DNA from 2 places in the Xenophilus sp. genome. Region 1 is predicted to be linked to the other one. Evidence: predicted binding sites of a transcription regulator. Region 1 holds the regulator's gene; the other holds the start of a gene.

The links. Region 1 encodes NrdR, which represses ribonucleotide reductase genes. Its sites were predicted from a motif close to CACNANATNTNGTG; they were not measured.
Region 2: the regulator NrdR is predicted to act here: its motif matches at 1,554-1,567, upstream of ACIY1X_RS15340 (ribonucleoside-diphosphate reductase subunit alpha).

Annotation. Positions count from the first base shown of each region.
Region 1 is NZ_JBIQNC010000027.1:65-3,427, forward strand. Features, by position in the region: partial or broken gene glyA (serine hydroxymethyltransferase) at 1-1,033, shown strand, start outside; gene nrdR (transcriptional regulator NrdR) at 1,053-1,496, shown strand; gene ACIY1X_RS06995 (GspH/FimT family pseudopilin) at 1,648-2,235, shown strand; gene pilV (type IV pilus modification protein PilV) at 2,226-2,792, shown strand; gene ACIY1X_RS07005 (PilW family protein) at 2,789-3,363, shown strand, end outside.
Region 2 is NZ_JBIQNC010000099.1:9,247-12,609, reverse strand. Features, by position in the region: gene ACIY1X_RS15350 (sigma-54-dependent transcriptional regulator) at 1-744, shown strand, start outside; gene ampD (1,6-anhydro-N-acetylmuramyl-L-alanine amidase AmpD) at 737-1,330, shown strand; gene ACIY1X_RS15340 (ribonucleoside-diphosphate reductase subunit alpha) at 1,685-3,363, shown strand, end outside.

The DNA of each region.
Region 1 (3,363 bases):
CGACGTGGCCGAGCAACTGGCCATCGACCGCGTCAAGCAGCTCTTCGGCGCCGAGGCAGCGAACGTGCAGGCCCACTGCGGCGCCTCGGCCAACGAGGCCGTCATGCTGGCCTTCCTCAAGCCCGGCGACACCATCATGGGCATGAGCCTGGCCGAAGGCGGCCACCTGACCCACGGCATGCCGCTGAACATGAGCGGCAAGTGGTTCAACGTCGTCAGCTACGGCCTGGACGCCAACGAAGTGCTCGACTACGAAGAGATGGAGCGCAAGGCCCACGAGCACCGCCCCAAGCTCATCATCGCGGGCGCCTCCGCCTACTCGCTGCACATCGACTTCGAGCGCTTCGCCAAGGTGGCGCGCGACATCGGCGCCATCTTCATGGTCGACATGGCGCACTACGCCGGCCTGATCGCCGCGGGCGTGTATCCCAACCCCGTGCCGCACGCCGACGTGGTGACCTCCACCACCCACAAGAGCCTGCGCGGCCCGCGCGGCGGCATCATCCTGATGAAGTCGCAGCACGAGAAGGCGATCAACAGCGCCATCTTCCCCGGCCTGCAGGGCGGCCCGCTGATGCATGTGATCGCCGCCAAGGCGGTGGCCTTCAAGGAGGCGCTGACGCCCGAGTTCAAGACTTACCAGCAGCAGGTGGCGAAGAACGCGCAGATCGTCGCCGAGACGCTGACGGCCCGCGGCCTGCGCATCGTCAGCGGCGGCACGCAGAGCCACGTGATGCTGGTCGACCTGCGCGCCAAGGGCATCACCGGCAAGGAAGCCGAGGCGGTGCTGGGCAGCGCGCACATGACCATCAACAAGAACGCGATCCCCAAGGACCCGGAAAAGCCGATGGTCACCAGCGGCGTGCGTGTCGGCACCCCGGCGATGACCACGCGCGGCTTCAGGGACGAGGAAGCGCGCGCCACCGCCCACCTGATCGCCGACGTGCTGGACAACCCGCGCGACGCGGCCAACATCGAGGCGGTGCGCGCCAAGGTCCACGCCCTGACCAGCCGCTTCCCGGTCTACCGCTGACCGACGCCCGAGGCCGTCCGTGAAGTGCCCCTTCTGCGGCCACCCGGAGTCGCAGGTCGTCGAGACCCGCGTCTCCGAGGACGGGGACTTCGTGCGCCGCCGCCGCCAGTGCGGCAGCTGCGACAAGCGATTCACCACCTACGAACGCCCGGACGTCGCGTTCCCGGTGGTGGTCAAGCGCGACGGCAGCCGGGAGGAATTCGACACCCGGAAGGTGCGCGCCTCGATGCGGCTGGCGCTGCGCAAGCGCCCGGTCGGCGTGGCCCGGATCGACGAGGCCCTGCTGCGGATCGAGCAGAAGCTGCTGTCCAGCGGCCTGCGCGAGATCGATTCGCACAAGGTGGGCGAACTGGTGATGCAGGAACTCAAGGGCCTGGATGCCGTCGCCTACGTGCGCTTCGCCTCCGTCTACAAGAGCTTCGAGGACGTGGACGCCTTTCGCAAGCTGTTGAAGGACATTTGAGCGCTTTGGCGTTTAAAAATGTCAATCTCAACGGCACAATTGTGGAATCTCGGTTAACTCACACAAAACCGAACCACTCGTCGGCCGCATGAAGCCGCCGATCGAATAACACTTTCTTGCTCTTTTTTCAGTTCATAGCATGCCGCTTGGCATGAATGAACACCTGCGCCGCGCTCCGGCGAATCCCCCCGGTTCCCCTTCCCGCTCCCGTGGCTTCACGCTCGTCGAGGCCATGGTGGTGATCGCGATCCTGGCTGTCCTCGCAGCCATCGCGGCGCCGAGCTTCCAACGGGTCGTCCAGCGCTACCAGGTGCGCCACGCCATGGGCGACTTCACGGCAGCGCTGTATCTCGCCCGCTCCGAGGCCATCAAGCGCGGCGGCCGCGTGACGATGGCGAAGGCGGCCGCCGCCGGATGCACCGCAGCCGGCGCCAAGGAATGGCACTGCGGCTGGAACGTCTTCGTCGACGCCAACGAAAACGGCGCCCTCGATGACGGCGAAGAGCTTCTGCAGGCATCCGGCCTGCCCCGAGGCGCCTTCGTCTGCGTGAACACCGGCGTCAGCCTCAAGTTCAGCGGCTGGGGCGACCTCGTCGGCCCGACCAGCACCACTGTCCGCATGCGCCCCTTCGACGACTCGGACGACGTCCTCGGCCTGGGTCTGGCGACGGCCATGTCTGCGGCCGGGCGCCTCAAGACCGACCCGGCGGGTCCGGGAGAGGTCAAGGAATGCACGTGAACACCATCCGCCACACCCGCGCCCGCCGCCAGCAAGGCCTGACCCTCCTCGAATCCTTGGTCGCCATCGTCGTCCTCGCACTGGGCGTGCTCGGCATGCTCGGCGTGCAAATGCGCACGCTGGCCGAAACGCAGACCGGCGTGCGCCGCGCGCAGGCCGTGCGCCTGATCGAAGACCTGTCCGAGCGCATCAAGTCCAACCCGCGGGGGCTGGACCAGTTGGAAGACTACGTCGCCGACTGGGACGCCACCGTTGCCGCCGCAACCGACTGCACCAGCGCAGCCTGCACGCCCGCCCAACTCGCGGCCTGGGACCTCAAGGCCTGGCGCGACAGCGTGGCCGAGACGCTGCCGCTCGGCCAGGCGGCCACCTTCGCCTCCTCCGACACCGACGAGGACGGCGCCCGCCGCCTGCTGGGCGTGATGGTCGGCTGGCGCGTCAACGAGCGCGAGACGGACGCCGACAGCACTGACTACACGAAGCACTTCTCCGTCGGCACCACCACGCAGACCTGCCCCCAGGGCCTGATCTGCCACCTCGTCTACATCCAGCCATGAGCCGCTCCTCCTCCCGACGCCAGGCCGGCGTCTCGCTCGTCGAACTGCTGGTGGGCATCGCCATCGGCCTGCTGGTCGTCCTCGCCGCGGTGGGCACCCTGATCGTCTCGCGCGGCGCCACCCGCACCACCGCCGACGTCAGCGCGCTGCAGCAACAGGCCTCGTACGCCCTGCGGATCATCGGCCTGCAGCTGCGCCAGGCCGGCTCGCTGGAACTCCAGCCGACCGCCGGAGCCACCGCCATGACTTTCGGCGACTTCGCCGGCACCGTCATCAGCGGCTCGGACGGCTCGGGCACCGGGCCGGACATCCTCACCGTCAGCAGCCAGCCCTCACTGACGCTGGAGGCGGGCCAGCGCGACTGCATCGGCGACACCAGCACCACCGCGGTCAGCAGCAGGTTCACGCTCAACGACAAAGGCGAACTGACCTGCAAGGGGGCCACCAGTCTGATGCCGCAACCCGTCATCGCCAACGTGGCCGACTTCCAGGTCGCCTACCGCGTCAACACCGGCACCACCGACGCCCCCAAAATCCGCACCTACACCGCGACCGACATGAACGCGGTCCC
Region 2 (3,363 bases), on a different contig from region 1:
TTCCTCGACGAGATCGGCGACCTGCCGCTGGCGATGCAGTCCAAGCTGCTGCGCGCCATCCAGGAGCGCAGCGTGCGCCCCATCGGCTCCACGCAGGAGGACGCGGTGGACGTGCGCATCGTCAGCGCCACCCACAAGGACCTGCAGGCCGAGGTGCAGGCCGGCCGCTTCCGGCAGGACCTGTACTACCGCCTCAACGTGATCGAGCTGATGCTGCCGCCGCTGCGCGAGCGGCGCGAGGACCTGCCGGCCCTGTGCACCGCGCTGCTGCAGCGCATCGGCCAGGAGGCCGGCATGCCCGTGCCGGCCCTGTCGGCCCGCGCGCTGGACGCGCTGCGCCGGCAGCCGCTGCACGGCAACGTGCGCGAGCTGGAGAACCTGCTGCACCGCGCGGTGGCGCTGAGCGAGGGCGGCGAGCTGTCGATGGAACTCGACGCCGGCGACGGCCTGCCTCCCGCCGACGACGAGGCATCGCACGGAGCCGGCGACGCGCCGGCACTGTTCCCGCCGGACGGCCTGCTGCCGGAGGCGGCGGCGCCGACGGCACGGCCGACGACCGACGCCATGCCCAGCGACCTGCAGCGCTACCTCGACGACAAGGAGCGCGAGATCCTGCTGCGCGCGCTGCAGGAGACCGGCTTCAACCGCACCGCGGCCGCCCAGTGCCTCGGCCTGAGCCTGCGGCAGATCCGCTACCGCATCGTGCGGCTGGGCATCCCCATGCCCTCGGGCGACGATGGCTGATGCGCCCGCCGCCACCACGCCGTGGCAGGAAGGCGGCTGGTACGCATCCGCGCACCGGCTGGCATCGCCCAACTTCGGCCCGCGCCCGGCCGGCGCCTGCGTCGACCTGATCGTGCTGCACTCGATCAGCCTGCCGCCGGGCCAGTACGGCGGCGACGAAGTGCAGCGGCTCTTCACCAACCGGCTGGACTGGTCCGCGCACCCCTACTTCGAGCAGATCCGCGGCATCGAGGTCTCGGCGCACTTCTACGTGCGGCGCGACGGCACGCTCTGGCAGTTCGTCGGCTGCGACGACCGCGCCTGGCATGCCGGCGCCTCGTGCTGGCGCGGCCGCGCCGACTGCAACGACGACTCTGTCGGCATCGAGCTCGAAGGGCTGGAGGGCGGGCCGTTCGAGCCCGCCCAGTACGAGGCGCTCGCGCACCTGTGCCCGGCCATCGCCCGGCGCTATCCGGTGCGGTACGTGGCCGGCCACGAGCACATCGCGCCCGGCCGCAAGCAGGACCCCGGCCCCGGCTTCGACTGGCCGCGGCTGCGGGCGGCGCTGGGCTGGCCGGCCGAGGCATTTCCCCCGGGGACGCGCTGAATTTTTTCTATCGGACGGCCGCCGCGGGAAGGGTCCCCTCCCGGCCGCACCCTGGCGCTGCAGCATCGCCCGCCATGCAGCAACCATGCGGCCTGCCGGCCTGAATCGCCTCCGAGGCCGCATCGCTGCTGGGTCGGAGCAAGCAGTGCCAACCCAGATGCGGCACAAGGCGCCGCTCCCGCGGGACAAGATTCGCAACGTTGCCGTTGACGTTCGTGAAAAACACTACATCTAGTGCCTTGAACCCCCATTCCCCCCTAGATATAGTGTGCCTCGCCTGACCAGCCCCGCCGTTCGCGACAGCGCCCGGCACGGTCCATGACAACCAACGCAGGAACCCGAGGAACACACCCAATGCAAGCTGCCCAGACCACCCCGACGACGCCCCGTGCCACGCCGCCCCAGGCCGCCTCGCCCGGGCGTGACGTGGCGGGCGCCGCCGGGCCTGCCCTCGCCCACTACCAGATCATCCGCCGCAACGGCGCCGTGGTGCCCTTCGCGCCCGACAAGATCGCGGTGGCGATGATGAAGGCCTTCCTGGCCGTGCACGGCACCCAGGGCGCGGCCTCGGCCAGCGTGCGCGAGACGGTCGAGGGCCTGACGCAGGCCGTGATCAAGGCACTGGTGCGCTCGCGCCCGGGCGGCGGCACCTTCCACATCGAGGACGTGCAGGACAGCGTCGAGCTGGGCCTGATGCGCGGTGGCCACCACGAGGTGGCGCGCGCCTACGTGCTGTACCGCGAGCGCCGCGCGCAGGAGCGCCTGAAGCAGGGCGAGCAGGCTGCGCCGGCGGCGCTGCCGCAGATCCACGTGCTGGACGGCGGCGAGCGCGTGCCGCTGGACGTGAACGCGCTGCACGCGCTGCTGCAGTCGGCCTGCGCCGGGCTGGGCGAGGGCGTCAAGGCCGAGCCCATCGTGGCCGAGACCATGCGCAACCTGTACGACGGCGTGCCGCTGGACGAGGTCTACAAGGCCTCGATCCTGGCCGCCCGCACCCTGATCGAGAAGGACCCGGACTACACCTACGCCACCGCGCGCCTGCTGCTGCACACCATCCTGAAGGAAGTGCTGGGCCGCGAGACCACGCAGGCCGAGATGGGCACCGCCTATGCCGACTACTTCCCGCAGTTCATCAAGCGGGGCGTGGAGGCCGAGCTGCTGGACGAGAAGCTGCTGCAGTACGACCTGGCCCGCATGGGCGCGGCGCTGAAGGCCGAGCGCGACCTGAAGTTCGACTACCTGGGCCTGCAGACCCTGTACGACCGCTACTTCCTGCACGTGCGCAAGACCCGCATCGAGCTGCCGCAGGCCTTCTTCATGCGCGTGGCGATGGGCCTGGCCCTGAACGAGATCGACCGCGAGGCGCGCGCCATCGAGTTCTACGAGGTGCTGTCGAGCTTCGACTTCATGTCCTCGACGCCCACGCTCTTCAACAGCGGCACGCTGCGCTCGCAGCTCTCGTCCTGCTACCTGACCACGGTGCCGGACGACCTGGACGGCATCTACGAGTCGATCAAGGAGAACGCGCTCCTCTCGAAGTTCGCCGGCGGCCTGGGCAACGACTGGACCCGCGTGCGCGCCCTGGGCAGCCACATCAAGGGCACCAACGGCGAGTCGCAGGGCGTCGTGCCCTTCCTCAAGGTGGTCAACGACACCGCCGTGGCCGTCAACCAGGGCGGCAAGCGCAAGGGCGCCGTCTGCACGTATCTTGAGACCTGGCACCTGGACATCGAGGAGTTCCTGGAGCTGCGCAAGAACACCGGCGACGACCGCCGCCGCACGCATGACATGAACACGGCCAACTGGATCCCCGACCTGTTCATGCGCCGCGTGATGGAAAAGGGCAGCTGGACGCTGTTCTCGCCCTCCTCCTGTCCCGACCTGCACGACCTGTTCGGCGCCGACTTCGAGCGCGCCTACGTCGCCTACGAGGAAAAGGCCGCCCGCGGCGAGATCAAGCCCAGCAAGACAGTGCCGGCCACCGACCTGTGGCGCAAGATGCTCTCGATGCTGTTCGAGACCGGCCATCCCTG